One region of the Streptomyces sp. NPDC002845 genome, then DNA from elsewhere that is predicted to be linked to it. Evidence: riboswitches for the same ligand, from Rfam matches in the RefSeq annotation. Region 1 holds a riboswitch; each other region holds the start of a gene.
The links. A riboswitch is a leader RNA that binds a small molecule or an ion and turns the genes downstream of it on or off. The one in region 1 is predicted to bind cyclic di-AMP.
Positions count from the first base shown of each region.

Region 2: another riboswitch for cyclic di-AMP. It lies ahead of ACWD3C_RS41025 (transglycosylase family protein); the one in region 1 lies ahead of ACWD3C_RS04915 (C40 family peptidase).
Region 3: another riboswitch for cyclic di-AMP. It lies ahead of ACWD3C_RS00455 (NlpC/P60 family protein); the one in region 1 lies ahead of ACWD3C_RS04915 (C40 family peptidase).

Region 1 covers NZ_JBSFUU010000005.1:60,451-68,150, reverse strand. The annotation lists gene ACWD3C_RS04930 (hypothetical protein) at 1-101, shown strand, start outside; gene ACWD3C_RS04925 (ATP-dependent Clp protease proteolytic subunit) at 293-928, shown strand; gene ACWD3C_RS04920 (hypothetical protein) at 935-1,243, shown strand; cyclic di-AMP (ydaO/yuaA leader) riboswitch at 1,612-1,776, shown strand; gene ACWD3C_RS04915 (C40 family peptidase) at 1,780-2,253, shown strand; gene ACWD3C_RS04910 (DUF6328 family protein) at 2,406-2,978, shown strand; gene ACWD3C_RS04905 (ATP-binding protein) at 2,992-3,450, opposite strand; gene ACWD3C_RS04900 (helix-turn-helix domain-containing protein) at 3,698-4,558, shown strand; gene ACWD3C_RS04895 (DUF397 domain-containing protein) at 4,568-4,792, shown strand; gene ACWD3C_RS04890 (8-amino-7-oxononanoate synthase) at 4,873-6,000, opposite strand; gene bioB (biotin synthase BioB) at 6,146-7,357, shown strand; gene ACWD3C_RS04880 (adenosylmethionine--8-amino-7-oxononanoate transaminase) at 7,395-7,700, shown strand, end outside.
Region 2 covers NZ_JBSFUU010000093.1:18,027-25,726, reverse strand. The annotation lists gene ACWD3C_RS41040 (tetratricopeptide repeat protein) at 1-2,359, shown strand, start outside; gene ACWD3C_RS41035 (cytochrome P450 family protein) at 2,356-3,654, shown strand; gene ACWD3C_RS41030 (transglycosylase family protein) at 3,804-4,868, shown strand; cyclic di-AMP (ydaO/yuaA leader) riboswitch at 5,045-5,220, shown strand; gene ACWD3C_RS41025 (transglycosylase family protein) at 5,226-5,942, shown strand; gene eno (phosphopyruvate hydratase) at 6,396-7,685, shown strand.
Region 3 covers NZ_JBSFUU010000001.1:110,954-118,653, reverse strand. The annotation lists gene pcrA (DNA helicase PcrA) at 1-2,323, opposite strand, end outside; cyclic di-AMP (ydaO/yuaA leader) riboswitch at 2,698-2,868, shown strand; gene ACWD3C_RS00455 (NlpC/P60 family protein) at 2,878-4,050, shown strand; gene ACWD3C_RS00450 (hypothetical protein) at 4,088-4,441, opposite strand; gene ACWD3C_RS00445 (NlpC/P60 family protein) at 4,884-5,957, shown strand; gene ACWD3C_RS00440 (LuxR C-terminal-related transcriptional regulator) at 6,008-6,874, opposite strand; gene ACWD3C_RS00435 (ATP-binding protein) at 6,871-7,700, opposite strand, start outside.

The DNA of each region.
Region 1 (7,700 bases):
TCACCTTCACCGTCGACGCGACGGAAGCCCCGGAGTCGTACAGAATCACTCCCCTGGACGTCTTGAACGCCCTCAACGAACTCGCCGCGTCGCGCGGTTAGCCGCCGATCACGTTCTACGGGACCCGGCCCCCGCCCCTCTCAACTGACCCCCTCCATGCCCCATCCGATCCCCACGGAGCCCTGTGCTCCGCGGGGATTTTCGCTGTCAGCCGAGCATCACCCCCAAGCTGCGTACGTCCTGTACATTTTTGACAGAAGTCGATCAGAGGATTCATGAGGAGGCGTGAGCCATGGACCGTCCGTCCGCCCGCTATGTCCTGCCCGAGTTCACCGAGCGCACGAGCGCGGGGCAGCGGACGCTGGATCCGTACTCGAAGCTCCTGGAGGAGCGGATCGTGTTCCTCGGGACGCAGATCGACGACACGTCGGCGAACGACGTGATGGCGCAGTTCATGCACCTCGAGTACCAGTCGCCCGACCAGGACATCTCGCTGTACATCAACTCCCCCGGCGGCTCGTTCAGCGCGATGACGGCGATCTACGACACGATGCAGTTCGTCGGATGCGACGTGGAGACCATCTGCCTGGGCCAGGCCGGGTCGGGCGCCGCGGTGCTGCTGGCCGCGGGCACCCCGGGCAAGCGGTTCGCGCTGCCTGACGCCCGCTTGGTGATCCATCAGCCGTCACTGCTCGAACCGGTCGAGGGCCAGGCGAGCGATCTGGCGATCCAGGCCGAGGAGTTGACGCGCAACCGCCGGATGCTGGAGGAGATGCTCGTACGGCACACGGGTCAGACCCTGGAGCGGGTGCACGCCGACATCGAGCGGGACAAGATCCTGGACGCGCAGGCGGCGCTGGAATACGGCCTGGTGGACCAGATCATCCGGAGTCGCAAGGCCTCCCACGCCCTGCCCGGCGCGAGGTGAGCGCCGATGCTGCCACCCGAACTGCCCCCGCTGCCCGCGCTGACACGCGCCGAGGCGGAGTTGATCGACCGTTACCTCGACGTGGTCGACCTGCTCGGCCGGATCAACCCGTCCCGCGCGGGCGACACCTATCGCGGACTGCGCGCCGCCCAGGCCCTGGTGAGCAAGGCGACGGCCCTGCGGGACGCACTCGCCCTGATGCATCAGCGCGGGGAGCATGAAGTGCACGCCCCCACCCTCACGCAGGCCCTGCGGGTCCTCGACGGCGAACGGCGCGCGGCCCGGGTCACGCTGCCGCCCGGCACGGCGGGTTGACGCGAGCCGACCGATCCCGGGTCGCACGCCGGAGCGAGGAGGCGTCCGGCCCGGGCTTCCCACGGACCACGTGGCGTCACTCCGATGACCCAGACGTTCATCCTTTCAAAAGCCCGCAGAAGTTGCGCAACGCGCGTATGTCCAGGGCGGAATCGGACACTCCGTTGCTGGTACGAACGCCGTCGATCTCCTGGACACCCGCCCATGGGAAGGGGTGTCCACCCGAACGGGTGAGTGGTGAGTAACACCACAAATCCCTGATTCCGCTCGGCATTTCCGACATCCGTGCGCCAAGATCCCTTCCGACGACAAGCCCCCGCCGCAGCGGCGGGGCGATCCGGGCGGACGCCGAGTCCTGCCGCCGCCCGGATGACCGGTCGACAGAGGTGGATCGGCAGGAGTGGAGGACCCAGCAAGGCGGGCCGCCGGAGATATCCGGGCGGTCCTTGGGGTGAAGCCGCAGCACGCGGCCGGGCAACTTCGCCAGCCCGAATCCGACAGGTCATCCTTCACAGGCGGCTGACGAAGGGTTGCGCATGACTGCGCTCAATCGTGTCCCGTCGCTGTTGACCCGGGCCGGCACGGCCTCGGCCCTCACCCTGGCCGCCGTCGGCGGCAGCATCGCGGTTCCGGGCGTCGCCTCCGACGCCGATGCGGCAACCGCTGCGACAAAGGCACTCAAGGTCGCGGCCTCCAAGAAGGGATCCCCGTACAAGTACGGCGCCGAGGGCCCCAAGCGGTTCGACTGCTCCGGGCTGACCCTCTACTCGTACAAGAAGGCGGGCAAGTCGCTGCCCCGTACCGCGGCGCAGCAGTACAACAAGACGAAGCACGTCTCCGCCAAGAGCCGCAAGCTCGGAGACCTGGTGTTCTTCCACTCGGGATCGAACGTCTACCACGTCGGCATCTACGCCGGGAAGGGCAAGATCTGGCACTCCCCGAAGACCGGGGATGTGGTGAGGCTCCAGAAGATCTGGACGAGGAGCGTCTGGTACGGCCGGGTCGCGTGACCTGCTCGCGGGGGCGGCGGCCCTGATCGCCGCCGCCCTCGCGGGACGCGCCCCTCCCGGGTGCGTCACGAACCGCCGCCGAACCGCCGCGTGCCCCGGCATCGCCGCCCTCACCAGGCGTAACGCCGACCGGAGTGGTTACCCGTGTATCCATGGCCGACCAACGCACGTCCCCGGCGTCAGCGGCACGCGGCGAGGCTCCGCCGGCACGCCATGAGACCCCGCTCGAACGCGCCGACCGCAACTTCGTCGAGCTGCTCCAGGAGCTGCGCGTCACCCAGACCGGCGTGCAGATCCTCTTCGCGTTCCTGCTGACCCTGGCGTTCACCCCGCGCTTCCCGGACCTCGACTCGGTCCAGCGCGCCACCTACGTCACCACGCTGCTGCTGGCGGTCCTCTCGGCCGCGCTCTTCACCGCCCCGGCCGCGCTGCACCGTTCCCTGTTCCAGCAGAACGCCAAACCCGTCATCGTCCAGGTCTCCTCCCGGCTGGCCACCTTCGGCCTGGCCGTGCTGACGCTGACGTTCGCCGGGTCGGTCCTGCTCGTCGTGGACGTGACGCTGAACCGGGGTGCCGGCATCGCCGCCGGAGGGGGCACGTTCCTCGCCTGCGTGGCACTGTGGGGCGTCCTGCCCCGGCTGGTGCGGCGCACCCGCCTCCGCGGTGACACCACCCCGCCGACGGCTCCGCCGGAGGCACCGCCGCGAAGGCCGCGACAGAGATGAGCCCCGGACCCGCTCAGGGCTCCTGCTGCCCACCCGTCGTCACCGGCCGCACACGTGCCGTCCACGGCAGTTCGATCGCGACCGTTTTACCGCCCTCGCGGGTGGGTCTGACGCTGAGTCTGCCGCCGCACTCGGCGGCGAGCCAGCGGATGATGACCATGCCGCGGCCGTTGTCCTGCTGGACGGCGGCAGGCAAACGTTTCGGGAAGCGCGGATGGCTGTCGGTGACGCCGATGCGCAGCTGCTCGTCACGGTCGAGCGCGACGTCCACGGTGAACGTGGGCGACTGCCCGAGCGTGTGCTGGACGGCGTTGGTGGCGAGTTCGGACACGATCAGGCGTACGGTGTCCGCGATTTCGGTGTCGCCCGGCAGGCCCCATTCGGCCAGCACGTTCGCGACGTATTTGCGGGCCGCGGAGACCGAGGCTGGATCGCTCGGCAGAGTGACGGATGCTTCCTGGTGGTCTGCCATGGCGACGTCGTCCCTTTCCCACACGGGACCGGTGTCCGACACGGAGCGGATGGTTCGAGACGGTCCCGGACTGGTGCTTGCGCCAGATTGCCATCACCAGGGCCGTCATGGTGCCGATCCGCCAAGACATGCATATATCTGTCGCTCGAAGCGGTGAACTCTCCGACGACCGACCGTATTTGGGAGCCCCCTCGGTCCATCCTCTACCGTCGCCCTGACACCGCGCGCCGGGCGAAAGGAGCAGACCATGCGGTACGGTCCCGCGGTGCGCCGTCGCAAGCTCGGTGCCGAGTTGCGTGTCCTGCGCACCCGTGTCGGCCTCACCAGTAGCGAGGCCGCGCGCCTCGTCGGCTGGCACCAGTCCAAAGTGAGCCGGATCGAGACCGGCGCCAGCGGGGTGAAGCCGGAGGACGTACGGCTGCTGCTGGACGCGTACGAGGTGCGGGACGCCGAACTGCGCGAGTTTCTGCTGGTGCTGGCGGGAGGCGAGGACGGCGGCGGACGGCACAACTGGTGGCACGCCTATCGCGGGGTCCTGCCGCCGACGTACCGCGACTTCATCAGCCTGGAGTCGCAGGCCAGCGGGATGCGCACGCTGGAGACCTCCGTGGTGCCGGGGCTGTTGCAGACACCGGAGTACGCCCGCGCGGTCACCCGGGCCGCGGTGGAGGGGCTGGAGGACGACAAGCTGGACGCGCTCGTGGAGGTACGGCTCGCCCGGCAGGACGTGCTGCGGGCGGAGCCGCCGATAAGGCTGAACGCTGTCCTGGACGAGGCGGTTCTGCGGCGGGAGGTCGGCGGACCGGAGGTCATGGAGCGACAGCTGAGGCGGCTGAGGGAGGCGGCGACTCTGCCTCAAGTGCGACTGCAGGTACTGCCGTTCACTGCTGGGGCGCACATCGGCATCACCGGCCCTTTCGTAATCTTCTCATTTTCGAGCACATCCGATCTGGATGTGGTTGTTCTCGACCATTTGACGAGTAGCCTCTATCTGGAGCGGAAAGAAGACCTCCAGGCCTACCTTGAGGCCTTCAACGCCCTTCAGTTCCACGCCCTTTCGCCCAAGGAATCGTTGGATTACATCGCCGGGTCAGCTGGCGGCGTGTAAGGAGGCACCATGTCTGCACTGCCTCGGTCCGTACCTTCCAGTACCGCGCTACGCGGTGTGCAATGGCGGCGCAGCAGCCGCAGTACCGGAATGAACAACTGCGTCGAGACGGCCCGCCCGGGCCCCGGCCCCTGGGCCGGACTGGTGGCCGTACGCGACTCGAAGAACACGGCGGGGTCCGCCCTGCTGTTCGCCCCCGAGGTGTGGGAGGAGTTCATCGCCACGCTTCACTGACCCTGTCCGCGATCACCGGACCCGTTCGGTCACCGGTGGTCACTTCCACCGATCGCGACGCACGGCCGTGTCACGCCGACTCATGGTCGCGTCTCGCAGATCACCCGCACGGCCCGGTCGAGCTGCCCGGCGGTGAGATCCGCCCGGGCGGTCAGCCTCAGCCGTGAGATGCCATCCGGCACGGACGGTGGGCGGAAGCAGCCGACGGCGAGACCCGCCGCGCGGCAGTCGGCCGCCCACCGCACCGCCTGCTCCGGCGACGGGGCACGCACGGAAACGACGGCGGCATCGGGCCGTACCGCTTCGAGCCCGGCCGCCGTCAGCCGTGTGTGCAGTTCCGTCGCCACCTCGCGCGCCCGCGCGGCACGCTCCGGTTCCCGGCGCAGCAGTCGCAGCGCGGCGAGGGCCGCACCGGTCGCGGCCGGGGCCAGACCGGTGTCGAAGATGAAGGTGCGGGCCGCGTTGACCAGGTGGTCGATCACCCGGGCCGGGCCGAGCACGGCGCCGCCCTGGCTGCCCAGCGACTTGGACAGCGTGACCGTCACGACGACGTCCGGCGCACCTGCGAGCCCCGCCGCGTACGGAGCGCCCCGGCCCCCGTCGCCGAGCACCCCGAGCCCGTGCGCGTCGTCGACGACCAGCCCGGCGCCGTACTCCCGGCACGCCTCGGCCAGTCCCGCCAGCGGGGCCGCGTCGCCGTCCACCGAGAACACCGTGTCGGACACGGCGACGGCGGGCCCCGTGTGGGTGCCGAGCGCCTTGCGGACCGCCTCCGGGGCGGCGTGCGCGACCACCTGGGCCGTCCCGCGCGCCAGCCGGCAGCCGTCGATCAGTGAGGCGTGGTTGCCCGCGTCCGACACGATGAGGGAGCCGTGCGGGGCGAGGGCGGTGACGGCGGCGAGGTTGGCGGCGTATCCCGAGGAGAAGACGAGCGCCGCCTCGACGCCGCAGAAGGCGGCCAGTTCGCGTTCCAGGTCGCCGTGCAGTTCGGTGGTGCCGGTGACGAGCCGGGAGCCGGTGGCTCCCCCGCCCCACGTCCGCGCGGCCTCGGCGGCGGCCTCGGTGATCTCGGGGTGGCGGGCGAGCCCCAGATAGTCGTTGCTCGCCAGGTCGAGGAGCGGCGAGTCGGCGGGGCGCGGACGCAGGGTCCGTACGAGCCCGGCGCGGCGGCGCGCCCGCGCCTGCTCGTCGATCCAGCCGAACGCCATCGGTCCTCCGGTTTTTGTAGGCAGTGCACAGACCCTAGCTGTGCGTCCCACCACACAGGATGTGGCAATACCCACACGTCGAACTGTCTGCGTTGTGCGAACTCTCCTTGGCCCGGAGCGGTCGCGTAGGACAGGATCGGCTCTCATGGACCTGCTGAACACGCTGGTGGACAAGGGGCTTCGGCGCGAGCTGCCGACCCGTGAGGAAGCGCTGGCCGTCCTGGCCACGTCCGACGACGACCTGCTCGATGTGGTGGCCGCGGCCGGCAAGGTGCGCCGGCACTGGTTCGGCCGACGGGTGAAGCTCAACTACCTGGTCAACCTGAAGTCCGGGCTCTGCCCCGAGGACTGCTCCTACTGCTCCCAGCGGCTCGGCTCGAAGGCCGACATCCTCAAGTACACCTGGCTCAAGCCGGACGAGGCCTCCCAGGCCGCGGCGGCCGGTTTGGCGGGAGGCGCCAAGCGGGTCTGTCTGGTCGCCAGCGGCCGGGGGCCGACCGACCGGGACGTGGACCGGGTCTCCACCACCATCAAGGCGATCAAGGAACAGAACGAGGGCGTCGAGGTGTGCGCCTGTCTCGGTCTGCTCTCCGACGGCCAGGCGGAGCGGCTGCGCGAGGCGGGCGCGGACGCGTACAACCACAACCTGAACACGTCCGAGGGGACGTACGGGGACATCACGACCACGCACACGTACGCCGACCGCGTCGACACCGTCGAGAAGGCGCACGCGGCCGGGCTGTCCGCCTGCTCCGGGCTGATCGCGGGCATGGGTGAGGCGGACGAGGATCTGGTCGACGTCGTCTACGCGCTGCGCGCGCTGGACCCGGACTCGGTTCCGGTCAACTTCCTCATCCCGTTCGAGGGCACCCCGCTGGCCAAGGAGTGGAACCTGACGCCGCAGCGGTGTCTGCGGATTCTGGCCATGGTCCGCTTCGTCTGCCCGGACGTCGAGGTGCGCATCGCGGGCGGGCGCGAGGTGCATCTGCGCACGATGCAGCCGCTGGCGCTGCACCTCGCCAACTCGATCTTCCTCGGCGACTACCTCACCAGCGAGGGCCAGGCGGGCAGGGCCGACCTGGAGATGATCGCGGACGCCGGGTTCGAGGTGGAGGGGGCCGACCAGGTGACGCTGCCGGAGCACCGGGCGGCGGCCGGGGGCGGGTGCGGGTCCCACGAGGGGGACGGCGGCTGCGGGTCCCAAGGTTCGCGGAGGGTGTGCGGCTCGGCCGCCGAGGAGGTCCCGGCCACGGTTCCTTCCGACCCTCCCGATCCTTCCCATCCTTCCGAAGCACGCACCGACCTTGTCGCCGTACGCCGCCGTGGCGCCGGAACGGATCTCGCGCCCAATGCCTGACCTGCCCGTGCCCGGCCTGCGCGTGCCCGGCCTGCCCGTGCCTGACCTGAGTGTGCCCGAACTGCTCGATCTCGACCGCCGGCACGTCTGGCATCCGTACGGCCCCATGCCCGGCCGTGTCGAACCGCTCGTCGTGGAGTCGGCGAGCGGGGTCCGGCTGCGGCTGGCGGACGGTTCGGGCGAGCTGGTCGACGGCATGTCGTCCTGGTGGTCGGCCATCCACGGCTACAACCACCCGGTGCTCAACGAGGCGGCCCACGAGCAGCTCGGCCGGATGAGCCATGTCATGTTCGGCGGGCTCACGCACGAGCCCGCCGTACGACTGGCGAAGCACCTTGTCGAC
Region 2 (7,700 bases), on a different contig from region 1:
GGAGTGGTTCTCGCGTAACGGGCAGGGGGCGTTCGCCGAGGACCTCCGCCGCCTCGCCGGGAGGACGGAGCGCCACGAGGACGGGGACATGGTGGAACGGCGGTGGCGCGCGTACGTGCGCTCAACGCTGGTGCAGGCCGTGGGGACCGAGCGAGCCACCGACGAACTCCGGGCCCTCATCGCAGAGTTCACCCTGGCCGCGAAGCCGGACCCGGACGCGGCCCCGGAGAGCTGTACCACTAATACGGTGTCCGGCAGCACGGTCACCGGCAGCGTCATCCAGGCCGCCAACATAGGCTCTGTGACGACCAACAGCCACGCCGCCCCGCCCCCGTCCGATCACTTCGACTTCCGCGGCAGCACCTTCAACGGCCCGGTCACCGGCGCCCAGTACAACCACCCGTACGGCACGGTCAGCCTCCCCGACCCCGCGAACTGGCCGACCACAGCCTCCGCCGACCCCATCGGCCTCGGCGTGCACCGGACGCGCCGCTTCGGGGGCGAGCCCCTCCTACCGCCCTACGTGGCGCGGGACGTGGAAGAGCGGCTGGTCGATCTGCTCGTGGAGTCCCAGATCTCCGGGGGCCTCATCGTCGTGACCGGCGAGCCGCTCTCCGGCAAGACCCGCACCGCGTGGGAGGCCGTCGCCCGCACCCTTCCGCCACAGACGAGGGTGTACGCCCCCTCGCCCGGCATGGACCTGCGGCGCCTGCCGGACGCGCTGCGCGACCGGGAGGGCGTGTACGTCGTCTGGCTCGACGAGTTGGAGGGCCATCTGAGTGAGCAGGGCTTGGACTCCGGGCTGTTGACGCAGCTCAGTGACTTGAAGGTCACTGTGATGGCGACGATGAACGATGAGGTGTACGACGCCCATCGCTTCGGCGGGGGACGCGCATCTCGACTCCTAGGGAGAGCGGAAACGGTCGGACTCACGCGGGACTGGAGCGAGGACGAACTTGGGCGACTGCTGGGGCAGCACGCCGAGGGCTCTGCCTTGCTGACCGATGCCGTGAATTGGCGCGGCGACCACAGCGTCACCGAGTATCTGGCGGTCGGCCCTGAACTCCGGGATCTCTGGAGCCGCGCGGCCCGCCCCGGCAGTCCCCACCCCCAGGGACACCTCCTCGTTCGAGCGGCGATCGACTTTGCGCGGTGCGGGGTCACCCGGAACGTACCGTCGGCGATGCTGGAGGACGCATGCGGGCGTTACGGCATCGACGCCTTCGCCGCAGCGGGACGGGAGTCGGCGGAGGAGGCGTTCACGTGGGCGGCCGAACAGAGGCGCGGGGTCACCGGGCTGCTCGTAAGGGGTGGGGGGCGCGAGTTCTGGCGGAAGTGCGAGACCGAGACATGGCGCGCGTACGGGTCGCTCGTGGCGGACGTGATGCGGGACGACTCCTGGCCGCCTGTGCCAGACGAGTTCTGGCATTTCGTCGTTGAGGAGACGCGGGACGACAGTGAGGTGATCCGCAGTGTGTGGCGAGCTGCCCACCCCGTCTTCGCACCCCGGGCCGAGGACGGTGACCCGGAAGCCCTGCGGATGATGGGCCTGCTGAGCGAGGCCGTCTACGGGGAGGAAGCAGCCCTGGTTTGGTTTCGCAGGGCGGTGGAAGCCGGGCGGGATGAACTCGCCGGGCGTTTGGGCAAGACTCTGTTCGAACGGGGCGAGGTGAAGGATGCTCTCCCGTATCTGCAGATCGCAGCCGAGAAGTATTCCGATCGTGACTGCGCGCGACTACTGGGGCAGGCCCACCGTGCCCTCGCCGAGCAGTGGCTGCGTACGGCGGCCGATCGTGGTGATGGCAACGCGGCGCATCAGTTGGGCGACATGCTGTTTGGCAGTGGAGATACCACCGAGAGCCTCCAGTGGTACGCCGAGGCGAACGAGGCCGGTCATGAGGCGGTGACCACGAGCATCGGCAGGCTGCTGCTCTTTCGGCAGAATGTGGAGGCAGCAGAAGCCTGGCTCCGTCGTGGCGCTGCTCGTGGAGACCCGCAAGCCCTATACGATTTGGCGTTCTTCCTGGACCGGCTTGGTGGTCATGACACGGAAGTGGAGCACATCTACCGCAGGGCTATGGCGGCAGGTTATCCTGCCGCGCCCGCGAACCTTGGTAAATTCCTCAGCCGTACCGGTGCCGTGCAGGAAGGGGAGGAACTCCTCCGCCAGGCAGCCGACCAAGGAAGCGGCGAGGCCGCGTACTGGCTGTGGAAGCTGCTGAAGGAGCGCGGCGGAGAGCCCGTGGAAGCCGACGAATGGCTTCGCAGAGCCGCCGAGCAAGGCCACTACTACGCGAAGAAGCTCCTGGGCCGGCTCCCCACACCCCCCTCCGACCCGCCCGCTACCGTCAAGGAGTGACCAACCACCCCCAGCCCGCCACCCCCACCGGCACCGCCCCAGAACTCTTCACCTGGGAATTCGCCACCAACCCCTACCCCGCCTACGCTTGGCTCCGCGAGCACGCCCCCGTGCACAGGACCCGCCTCCCCAGCGGAGTGGAGGCATGGCTCGTCACCCGTTACGCCGACGCCAAGCAGACCCTTGCCGACCCGCGCCTCTCCAAGAATCCGGCGCACCACGACGAACCGGCGCACGCCAAGGGCAAGACCGGCATCCCCGGGGAACGCAAGGCCGAGTTGATGACGCACCTCCTCAACATCGACCCGCCGGACCACACCAGGCTCCGCAGGCTCGTGTCCAAGGCCTTCACGCCCCGCAGAGTCGCCGAGTTCGCCCCCCGAGTGCAGGAACTCACGGACCACCTCATCGACCAGTTCGCGGAGCAGGGAAGCGCGGATCTCATCCACGAGTTCGCGTTCCCCCTTCCCATCTACGTGATCTGCGACCTGCTCGGCGTCCCGCGCGAGGACCAGGACGACTTCCGGGACTGGGCGGGGATGATGATCCGGCACGGGGGAGGCCCGCGCGGCGGTGTCGCGCGGTCGGTGAAGAAGATACGCGGCTATCTCGCCGACCTCATCCACCGCAAGCGCGAGGCGCTGCCCGCCGAAGCCACGCCTGGCGAGGACCTGATCTCCGGCCTCATCCGCGCTTCCGACCACGGCGAGCACCTCACCGAGAACGAGGCGGCCGCCATGGCCTTTATCCTCCTGTTCGCCGGTTTTGAGACGACTGTGAACTTGATCGGTAATGGCTCTCATGCCCTGCTCACCCACCCCGAGCAACGCGCCTGCCTCCAGGCCTCCCTCGCCGCCGAGGAGACCGGGCTCCTGGAAACCGGCGTCGAGGAACTCCTGCGCTACGACGGCCCGGTCGAACTCGCCACGTGGCGCTTCGCCACGCGGCCGCTGAGCATCGGCGGGCAGGGCATCGCTCCCGGCGACCCCGTTCTCGTCGTCCTCGCTGCCGCCGACCGTGACCCGGCCCGTTTCGCCGACCCCGACACCCTCGACCTCGCCCGCCGCGACAACCAGCACCTCGGCTACGGCCACGGCATCCACTACTGCCTCGGCGCGCCCCTCGCCCGGCTGGAGGGGCAGACCGCGCTCGCCGCGCTCCTCACCCGGCTCCCCGATCTGCAACTGGCGGTGGATCCGGCCGATTTGAGATGGCGGGGAGGTCTCATCATGCGTGGACTACGCACGTTGCCTGTTGAGTTCACGCCCCGTGGCCAACCGCTCTCACCTGCGTAAAGGTGACACGCCTTCAATTCTGTGATCTTCACGTGATCTGCGCTGCATTAACTTGTGACAAGTGATCGGCTGCCGATACGTTCACCATCAGTGGGGCGGTGTGTCACACCCGCCGCGCTGGCCACTGCTGTCGCGTGAAAGGCAACCGCATGCTCTCCGGGAACGGTCGTCACCGTCGCCCCCGTCAGGCTCCGGCCCTCCTCGTAGCGGCGGGAGTCACCGGGTCCGCCATCGCGATCCCACTGCTCGGCGCCACCGGTGCGAGCGCGGCCAGCGGGGCGACCTGGGACCAGGTCGCGGAGTGCGAGAGCGGGGGAGCCTGGAGCGCCAACACCGGCAACGGGTACTACGGCGGACTCCAGTTGTCGCAGGAGAACTGGGAGAAGTACGGCGGCCGCGAGTACGCGGAGCGCGCCGACCAGGCCAGCCGTTCCCAGCAGATAGCCGTCGCCGAGAGAATCCTCGCCGACCAGGGCGTCGGCGTCTGGGCCTCCTGCGGCCTGCTCACCGGCCTCGGCAGGGACTCCGGCTCCGCCGACGTAGACACCGGGGTCGTGGGTGACGGCCAGTCCGGTTCATCTGACTCGTCCGACTCATCCGGTACTCCTGATTCATCCGGTATTTCTGGTTCGTCCGACGCTTCCGACCCGTCCGGTACCTCTGACTCATCCGGTACCTCCGACCCGTCCCCGGATGTCGCCGAAGGTTCCACCAAGGCCGACACCGGACTGGTCGACACCGGCGAGAGCACCTCACAGGACTCCGACAGCTCGGCCACAGGCGACACCGGGAGTGGCGCTTCCGGCAACTCCCAACAGGGCGCCGACTCTTCGACCGGCGGCGACGGCGAGGAGAGCGCCGAAACCGGCACCGAAACCGAAGTCGAAGCCGACACCGAAACCACCGGCACCGGCCGCCACCGCGGCGACAGTGCCGACGAGAGCGCCGACGAGGGCGCGACCGGCGGCCGTATCGACGACGGTCGTACCGGCACCCCCTCTGGCCGTCACGCCTCCCGCGAGGCGCCGGACGACGGCTCGTACGTCGTCCGTACCGGGGACACCCTGTGGGCGATCGCCGACTCCCTTGGCGTCGAAGGCGGATGGTCCGTGCTGTACGCAGACAACAGGGGGACGGTCGGTGCTGACCCGAACCACATCATGCCCGGTCAGACCCTGGAGCTCGGGGTCGAATCGGGCGAAAAGCAGCGGTAGTTCGCGTCATGCTTCGCACCGAATGCCCGTTTTGATCTCGGTGGGAGATGAATCACAGAAGCCCTGATCCTTTTTGAAATTCGGCGAATCGCGTGTTTACGGTCGTGACTGCTCGCCACAGCGGGCTCCTGCGGTCGTCACGCCGAATCCTGCCAACGGCCGCACGGGAACAGTCGTCGCGTCAAGCGCCGTAGGCAGGAGCGGGGGACCCAAGGTAAGTGCCGGGCCCGGCAGTTGATGCCGGAACCGGCTCGGGGTGAAGCCGTGCGGAAGCGAAAGCGATCCGCGCGGCCGGGCAACTCAACCGGCCCGAACCCGACAGCTCACCTCGTAGGCGTCGGTGAGGGGATCGCAAACATGCTGCACTCTTGCAAGGGCAAGCACCGTCGTCCGTCCAAGGCCAGCCGCCTCGTCGCGCTCGCCGGTGTCACCGGCGCCGCCATCGCCGCCCCGCTGATGGCCGCCGGCAGCGCCTCCGCCGCCACCGCCTCCGAGTGGGACGCGGTCGCGCAGTGCGAGTCCGGCGGCAACTGGTCCATCAACACCGGCAACGGGTACTACGGCGGCCTGCAGTTCTCGGCCTCGACCTGGGCCGGGTACGGCGGCACCCAGTACGCCGCCACCGCGGACCAGGCCACCAAGGCCCAGCAGATAGAGATCGCCGAGAAGGTCCTCGCGGGCCAGGGCAAGGGCGCCTGGCCGACCTGCGGCACGGGTCTGTCCAGCGCCGCGTACGACGGCGGCGCGAGCACCGGCACCGAAAGCTCCGCCAACAACTCCGGTTCCAGCTCCTCCGGTTCCAGCTCTTCGGGTTCCAGCTCCTCCGAGCAGGGCACCCAGGAGCAGGAGACCCGCGCCTCGCGTTCCTCCGAGCGGGCCACCGTCGAGACTCCGACCGGCAAGACGGTCAAGAAGGGCGACGGCGAGTACGAGGTCGTCTCCGGCGACACCCTCAGCGGCATCGCCGCCGAGAACGACGTCGAGGGTGGCTGGCAGAAGCTCTTCCAGCTGAACAAGGACATCATCGACGACGCCGACTTCATCTACCCGGGCCAGCAGCTGCACCTCGGCTGAAGCCGAAGCTGAAGCTGGGGCTGAAGCCGAACCAAGGCTGAGGCCGAGGCCGGCGGCCACTCCGGTTCGACAGGAGACTCATACGACTCTCAGTTGAACCAAAGGATCCTCACATCCGTGGTCCTCATACTGGAGGCCTCGTGAGGGTCACCCCCGTCCCCACGGGCTCCCCGCCCCGGTGCGTACTCCCCCGTACGCACCGGGGCGGGGCTTTTTCATCGCCACCTTCTTCGCCGCCCTTCGTCACCTTCATCCGGCACCTTCATCGCGACCTTCTCCGTCTCCCCACTTTTCTTCGCCACCCCTCTTTGTTCCGTTCGGGAACAATAGGTGCCGTCAGTCCTTGTCCACGGGACGGTCGGTCGGCTGGCCTATGTCCCGGAGGCGGTTAGGCTCTAGTCGCAAGGCCTTGCGCCCCGCACTCTCAGCGTCACATCCAAGAAGGAGATGCTCGTGCCGTCCATCGACGTCGTCGTAGCCCGGGAAATCCTGGACTCCCGAGGCAACCCCACGGTCGAGGTCGAGGTCGGCCTCGACGACGGCAGCACGGGTCGTGCCGCCGTTCCGTCCGGCGCTTCCACCGGCGCCTTCGAGGCCATCGAGCTCCGCGACGGTGACTCCAACCGCTACCTCGGCAAGGGCGTCGAGAAGGCCGTCCTCGCCGTCATCGAGCAGATCGGCCCGGAGCTGGTCGGCTACGACGCCACCGAGCAGCGCCTGATCGACCAGGCGATGTTCGACCTGGACGCCACCGACAACAAGGGCTCCCTCGGCGCCAACGCCATCCTCGGCGTCTCGCTCGCCGTCGCCCACGCCGCCTCCGAGGCCAGCGACCTCCCCCTCTTCCGCTACCTGGGCGGCCCGAACGCGCACCTGCTGCCGGTGCCGATGATGAACATCCTGAACGGCGGCTCGCACGCCGACTCCAACGTGGACATCCAGGAGTTCATGATCGCCCCGATCGGCGCGGAGTCTTTCTCCGAGGCCCTACGCTGGGGCGCCGAGGTCTACCACACCCTGAAGAAGGTCCTGAAGAGCAAGGGCCTGGCCACCGGCCTCGGCGACGAGGGCGGCTTCGCCCCGAACCTCGGCTCCAACCGCGAGGCCCTCGACCTCATCCTTGAGGCCGTCAAGGAGGCCGGCTACACCCCCGGCGAGCAGATCGCCCTCGCGCTCGACGTCGCCGCGTCCGAGTTCTACAAGGACGGCTCCTACGTCTTCGAGGGCAAGAACCGCACGGCCGCCGAGATGACGGAGTACTACGCGGAGCTGGTGGAGGCCTACCCGCTCGTCTCCATCGAGGACCCGCTGTTCGAGGACGACTGGGACGGCTGGAAGATCATCACCGAGAAGCTCGGCGACAAGGTCCAGCTCGTCGGCGACGACCTGTTCGTCACCAACCCGGAGCGCCTGGCCCGCGGCATCGAGGAGAAGTCCGCGAACGCCCTGCTGGTCAAGGTCAACCAGATCGGCTCGCTGACCGAGACCCTGGACGCCGTCGAGCTCGCCCAGCGCAACGGCTTCAAGTGCATGATGTCCCACCGCTCCGGCGAGACCGAGGACGTCACCATCGCCGACCTCGCAGTCGCCACCAACTGCGGCCAGATCAAGACGGGCGCCCCGGCCCGCTCCGAGCGCGTCGCCAAGTACAACCAGCTGCTGCGTATCGAGGAGATCCTCGACGACGCGGCGGTGTACGCGGGCCGCTCGGCCTTCCCGCGGTTTCGCTCTGCGAACCGTTAAGCACAGCGCTCTGCG
Region 3 (7,700 bases), on a different contig from region 1:
CCACCGGCTTCTCATTGGTGCGCCGGGTCGCGAAGCCGGACGCGCCCGAGGCCGACGAGCGGGAGCGGGAGGACGACAGCGAGGCGGCCACGCCCGACGCCGGGCCCGACGAGACCGGGGCGGTGGCCCCCGTCCGCTTCCACTCCAGGTGTGCCGCCGGGATCTCCTCCAGGAAGCGCGACGGCGGGTTGTACGAGGGCTGGCCCCACGCGCTGCGCATCGCCGACCGGGTGAGGTAGAGCCGCTCCCGCGCGCGCGTGATGCCCACGTACGCGAGCCGCCGCTCCTCCTCCAGTTCCTTGGTCTGGCCGAGGGCGCGCATGTGCGGGAAGACTCCGTCCTCCATGCCCGTCAGGAAGACCACCGGGAACTCGAGACCCTTGGCGGTGTGGAGGGTCATCAGCGTGATGACGCCCGCGCCGTCCTCCTCCTCGTCGGGGATCTGGTCGGAGTCGGCGACCAGGGCCACCTGCTCCAGGAAGTCGGAGAGCGTGCCCGCCTCGCCCTCCCCGCGCTCCTGTTCGAACTCCAGGGCCACGGCGGCGAGTTCCTGAAGGTTCTCGATACGGGTCTCGTCCTGCGGGTCGGTCGAGGCCTGCAACTCGGCCAGATAGCCGGTGCGTTCGAGGACCGCCTCCAGGACGGTCGCCGGGCCCGCGCCGGACTCGACGATCGTACGGAGGTCCTCCATCAGCGTGTTGAACCGCTTGACGGCGTTCGTGGAGCGCGCGGCCATGCCGTACGCCTCGTCGACGCGCCGGAGCGCCTGCGTGAAGCTGATCTTCTCCCGCTGGGCCAGGGCGTCGATCATCGCCTCGGCGCGCTCGCCGATGCCCCGCTTGGGCACATTGAGGATGCGGCGCATCGGGACCGAGTCCTCCGGGTTCGCCAGCACCCGCAGGTACGCCAGGACGTCCCGGACCTCCTTGCGCTCGTAGAAGCGGACGCCGCCGACGACCTTGTAGGGCAGGCCGACGCGGATGAAGACCTCTTCGAAGACACGGGACTGGGCGTTCGTACGGTAGAAGACGGCGACGTCCTTGGCCTTCGCCTCGCCCGCGTCCGTCAGGCGGTCTATCTCGTCGGCGACGAACTGGGCCTCGTCGTGCTCGGTGTCGGCGACATAGCCGGTGATCCGGGCGCCCGCGCCGGCGTTGGTCCACAGGTTCTTGGGGCGGCGGGACTCGTTGCGCTCGATGACGGCGTTGGCGGCGGAGAGGATCGTCTGCGTGGAGCGGTAGTTCTGCTCCAGCAGGATCGTCGTCGCGTCCGGGTAGTCCTCCTCGAACTGGAGGATGTTGCGAATCGTCGCGCCCCGGAAGGCGTAGATCGACTGGTCGGCGTCACCCACGACGCACAGCTCGGCGGGCGGGACGTCGTGCTCGCTGGGCGGGACGTCTACGGGGTGCTCGGAGGTGCCGACCAGTTCCCGCACGAGGGCGTACTGCGCGTGGTTCGTGTCCTGGTACTCGTCGACCAGGACGTGCCGGAAGCGGCGGCGGTAGTGCTCGGCGACGTCCGGGAAGGCGCGGAGCAGGTTGACCGTCGTCATGATCAGGTCGTCGAAGTCGAGCGCGTTGGCCTCGCGCAGGCGCGACTGGTAGAGCGCGTACGCCTGGGCGAGGGTCTTCTCGAAGCCGTCGGAGGCCTGGGCGGCGAAGTCCTCCTCGTCGATCAGCTCGTTCTTCAGGTTCGAGATCTTGGCGCTGAAGGACTTGGGCGGGAAGCGCTTGGGGTCGAGGTCCAGGTCGCGGCAGACCAGGGCCATCAGGCGCTTGCTGTCGGCGGCGTCGTAGATGGAGAAGGACGAGGTGAAGCCGAGCTTCTTGCTTTCCCTCCGCAGGATGCGCACGCACGCGCTGTGGAAGGTCATCACCCACATCGCGTTCGCGCGCGGGCCGACGAGCTGCTCGACGCGCTCCTTCATCTCACCCGCGGCCTTGTTGGTGAAGGTGATGGCGAGGATCTGCCCCGGGTGCACGTTCCGCTCGGCCAGCAGGTACGCGATGCGGTGGGTGAGCACACGGGTCTTGCCGGAGCCGGCGCCGGCCACGATGAGCAGAGGCGAGTCGGAGTGCGCGACGGCCGCGCGCTGGTTGTCGTTCAGCCCCTCCAGGAGCGCCGCCGCGTCGATGGCGGGGCGTGGGGCGCCGTCGCGGTAGTAGGCGTCCCGGTCCGGCGGCACGTCGAACTTCCCGCCGAACAGATCGTCCGGAACCGGCTCCGGTACGTGATCGTCCTCGGGCGGCGGCGGGGGTTCTTCCTCGTGGGCCCGCGGGGCCTTGAGGTCCGCCAGGAAGCTGTCGTCAAAGAGGCTGCTCATCGCTCTCCGAGTCTAGGCTGCTCCACTGACACCCCGCCGCCACCCTGGGAATCCGGCCGCTTTTCCTTGCGGGGCGGCGCTCAGCGGCGGGGGATCCTCCAGAGTCGGCCGCCCCGGGCGCCTCTCACCCTCAAGCGTCACACTGTCGCGGTCCGCAACCAAGCCACCTGAGCCCACTGCCAGATTGGGGCGAACATCACAAAACCCTACAAACATTCCTAGACCATCCAGAACCGGCCGCGGCCGCCACCGCTTCAAGATAAGGTCACGAAAACGTATCGGGCATATCGAACATCAACCTTCCCAGGGGCCACACGAGTTGGCTAGCGTGCTAAACAGGCCGTACGACCCCCACCGGCGAACGTCGCCGGGCCGTACTGCCTCCGCTGAGTCCGGTGCGCCCGCGTGGCAGCCGGAGCCGGGGACCCACCGACCTTGGGGTGAATCGACTCGGCTGCCGTCCGCGGCAGGAGTCGTAGGGCAAACCTTCCGAAGCACGCGCCCGAACCCGACAGCTAACTCGGTAGGCGGACAACGGAAGGAGTCGCTGCGCCATGGCGCCGCACCGAAAGCCGCGTCCTGCCCGCACAGGCATACGCACCCCCGCCCTCGCGACGGCCGCCCTCACCTCCGTGGCCCTGCTCTCGCAGACGGCCGACGCCGCTCCCTCGACCGACGACAAGCCGAGCCTCGAAGAGGTCGAGAAGAAGGTCGGCGACCTTTACCGCCAGGCCGGGTCGGCCACCGAGAAGTACAACGCGGTCAAGGAGAAGACGACCAAGCAGAAGGAGCGCGTCGACACCCTCCTGGACGACGTCGCCCAGCGCACGGAGAAGCTCAACGAGGCGCGGGAGAAGCTGGGTTCGTTCGCCGCCGCCCAGTACCGCACCGGCGCGGCCGACTCCGGCACGGCGACCTTCCTGCTGGCCGACAGTCCCCAGGACTACTTCGACCAGAACCAGCTGATGGATCGTCTGACCGAGCGTCAGAAGGAGACCGTCGACGAGTACATCACGCAGCAGGCCGAGACCGAGGAGAAGCGGCAGGAGGCGACCGAGAGCCTCGAAACGCTCACCGAGTCGCAGAGCACGCTCAAGACCACCAAGGCCACCGTCCAGGCGAAGCTCACCGCGGCCCGCGAACTGCTCTCGGAGCTCACCGCCGAGGAGAAGGCCCGCCTCGCGGCGATCGAGCGGAAGCAGCAGGAGGAGGCCGAGCGCAAGGCGCAGGAGCTCGCGGAGCAGCAGGCGGCGGCGCAGGCCGCCCAGACCGAGCAGCAGGAGACCACCAGCGCTCCCAGCGGCTCGGCTTCGACTTCAACGGAACCCAGCGCCTCCACCAGCACCGTGGCGGAGGACCCCACCTACGCCACCAAGGCCGCCAAGGCCCTCGCCTTCGCCCGCGCCCAGATCGGCAAGCCGTACGTCTGGGGCGCCACCGGCCCCGACTCCTACGACTGCTCCGGCCTCACCCAGGCCACCTGGAAGGCCGCCGGCGTCGACCTCCCGCGCACCACCTGGGACCAGGTCAAGGCGGGCACCACGGTCTCCCTCGCCGACATCACCCCCGGTGACCTGGTCTTCTTCTACGACGACATCAGCCACGTCGGCCTCTACATCGGCAACGGCATGATGATCCACGCACCCAAGCCCGGCACGTACGTCCGCGAGGAGTCGATCTTCTACGACGGGGAGTCGTCGATCCACAGCGTGGTGCGGCCGGCGTGACGTGAGACGGGCGTAGGCGCTCCGGGGGCTGCCCTCCTCAGGTCCACATCACCGCGATGAAGACGTTGGCCGTGGTCAGCAGCCCCACCAGCCCGAACAGGCCCTTGTCCACCTTCTCCTCGTCCCGTTTCACATACACGAGCCCGAGGATCACGACCAGCAGCGCCAGCTTCACTCCGACCTTGACGTTGTTGACGGTCTGATCGTCGGCCTGGTTGAGGCCGACGAGGACCACGCCGGTGACGAGCATGGTGAGCGCGCCGTGGAGCATCGCGGGGACGAAGCGGGCCGTGCCCTCGCCCATCGCCTTCATCTGGGTGAGGAAGCCGCCCAGGAGGGCGGCGATGCCGATGATGTGCAGGGCGACGAAGATGTGAATGAGTACGTCCATGGGGCGGAGCCTATTAAGGCCCCTGGCCGCTGTCCGACACCGGACCGGCCCCCGGAGAGTCCGCAGGGCCACCCCGAAAACTCGCATATATGCGCCCCATAGCACCGCACGGCCCCCCGATGTCCCGGAATCGCCGCATTGGTCATCGCACCGCGCGAAGTCGTCGGCGGCGGACCGGGATCACGGTCGTATGCGGTCACCCGGCGGTCCACCCGCGCCAGTTCCGTACAACGCGTCACGCCGCCGTCGCGGTCAGGTTTAGCGTCCTCCACCAGGTGACCGGCTCCCCACCGCCGCCCGGGCCAGGGGCGGCAGTCGGACACCCCGCCGAGAAGGTCCGGCGGCGTCCCGCTCCCCCTGTGCGGGCGCCGCCGGACGTGCAACCGCTCCCCCAGGCGGTCTGTGTGCAGACGGCGGCCGTACGAGAGGACGTGGAGTCCACGTGGCAGCGCACCGCAAGCCCCGACAGCGCTCGCTCAGCGGCAATACGGCCCGCACCGCCGCCACGATCGCCCTCGCGGGCGCGGCGAGTGCGACCGGCTTCGACGGAACCGGGCACGCCGAGCCCGAACTCACACCGACGCAGGTCAAGGCGAAGGTGAACAAGCTGTACGAGGAGGCGGAGGCCGCCACCGAGAAGTACAACGGGGCCAAGGAGAAGGCCGACAAGGCGCAGGAGCGGCTGGAGGAGCTGCGGGACGAGGCCGCGCGCCGCACGGAGGGCCTCAACTCGGCGCGGGACAAGCTGGGTTCGATGGCGGCCGCCCAGTACCGGGGCGGCGGCATCGATCCTGCGGTGCAGCTCGCGCTGTCCGGCGATCCGGACCGGTACCTGGAGGGCGCCGCGTTCGCCGAACGCGTCGGCAGCCGGCAGGCCTCCGACCTGGCACGCGTGCGCAAGCAGTTGCGCGAGATCGAACAGCTGCGGGGGGCCGCACACATCGAGCTGACCTCCCTCAAGTCACGGCAGGCGGAGCTGAAGCGGCACAAGGGCACGATCACCGGGAAGCTGGCCGAGGCCCGGCAGCTCCTCGCCCGGCTGTCGGCCGAGGAGCGCGCCCAGCTGGACAGGGAGGGCGGGACGGGGCACGCCTCGCGCTCTTCCTCCGCGGCCGTACGGGACCCGGGCCCCGTCTCGCCGTCGTCCTCCACCGCCGCCGCGCCCAACTCCCGCGCCGCGGCGGCCGTCTCGTACGCCTACTCCAAACTCGGCAGCCCCTACGTCTGGGGCGCCACCGGCCCCGACGCCTTCGACTGCTCGGGCCTGACCCAGGCCGCGTACCGCTCCGCCGGCATCTCACTGCCCCGCACGACGTACGCCCAGATCGACGCCGGCCAGCGGGTCGCGCGCTCCGAACTCCAGCCAGGTGACCTGGTCTTCTTCTACTCCGGGATCAGCCACGTCGGCATCTACGTGGGCCACGGCCAGATGATCCACGCCCCGAACCCGTCGGCCCCGGTCCGGCTGGCCCCGATCGACGAGATGCCGTTCGCGGGAGCCACTCGGGTCGTGTGAGCCGGGCGCCGCACGGGGTGGCGTCGGTCGCGAGCCGTCACCGGCCCCGGTCACACCAGTCGCCGCGCCGTCGCCCACCGGGTCAGCTCATGACGGTTGGAGAGCTGGAGCTTGCGCAGGACGGCGGAGACATGGGACTCCACCGTCTTGACGGAGATGAAGAGCTGCTTGGCGATCTCCTTGTACGCGTACCCGCGGGCGATGAGGCGGAGTACCTCACGCTCGCGCTGGGTGAGTCGGTCGAGGTCCTCGTCGACGGGCGGGGCGTCGGTCGAGGCGAAGGCGTCGAGGACGAAGCCGGCCAGCCGTGGCGAGAAGACCGCGTCTCCGTCCTGGACCCGGAAGATGGAGTTCACCAGGTCCGTGCCGGTGATCGTCTTCGTGACATAGCCGCGCGCACCGCCGCGGATGACACCGATGACGTCCTCCGCCGCGTCCGAGACGGACAGGGCGAGGAAGCGGACGGGCTGCTCGGCGTCGGCCATCAACGCGGCGCAGCGGCGCAGTACTTCCACCCCGCCGCCGCCCGGCAGATGGACGTCGAGGAGCACCACCTCGGGGCGGGTGGCGGTGATGACGCTCACCGCCTGGTCGACGTCCGCGGCCTCCCCGACCACCTCGACGCCCGTACGCGCCGTCTGCCCGATCTCGGCCTGCACGCCCGTACGGAACATGCGGTGGTCGTCCACCAGCACCACCCGGGCATGCCGCCCGGGCCCGGAGCCACTCGCCGCCGCGGCCTTGTCGGGCCCGGCCTTGTCGGGCCCGACCGCGCCCGGCTCGACGCCCTGGGCCGGCTCACCGCTAGCGGCGGCCACCGGGGGCTCGTCCACGCCGGGCGAACTCTCCTGCCCGGAAGGCCCGTTCGTGCCCGCCACGTTCTCTAGCGACTCGTCCCGCCCGTTCGCCTCGCTCATGACGTCGTCTCCGCCCTCTCCATCTCCAGCTCGACCTCCGTGCCGCCGTCCGGTACGGCTCGGAGCCGTGCCGTGCCGCCGTTGCGCTCCATGCGGCCGATGATCGATTCTCTAACGCCCATGCGGTCGGCGGGTATCGAGTCGAGGTCGAAGCCGGGGCCGCGGTCGCGGACGGACACGAAGACCGTCTTGCCCTCGACTTCAGCGTAGACCTGTACGGCGCCGCCCTCGCCACCGTACTTGGCCGCGTTCACCATCGCCTCGCGGGCGGCCTGCATCTGCGCGGTCAAGCCCTCGTCGAGAGGGCAGTCGCCGACTATGACGACTTCGATGGGGACGCCGTGCTTGTCCTCGACCTCCGCGGCGCACCTCCGTACGGCCTCGGCGAGCGTATCGGGCTCGTCGTCCTCGTCCTTGCCGGTGCCCTCGGGTTTGTAGAGCCAGTTGCGCAGGTCGCGCTCCTGGGCGCGGGCGAGGCGGCGTACCTCGTTCGCGTTCTCCGCGTTGCGCTGTATCAGCGTGAGCGTGTGCAGCACCGAGTCGTGGACGTGGGCCGCGACCTCCGCCCGCTCCTGGGCGCGGATACGCATGAGCCGCTCCTCGGAGAGGTCCTGGGTCATGCGGACGAGGTAAGGGCCGGCGAGCAGCGCTATGCCGACGAGGACCGCGAGCGCCGCCTGCAGCACCGAGCCGAGGTGGGCGGCGGAGCCCTGCAGGACGAATATCCCGGAGACGCCCGCGGTGACGAGCAGGATGCCGGCCACGGAGCGGAGCAGCGTGAGCGTGCGGCGACGGCGGCCGACCTCGACCCACCGGGCCCGCCGCG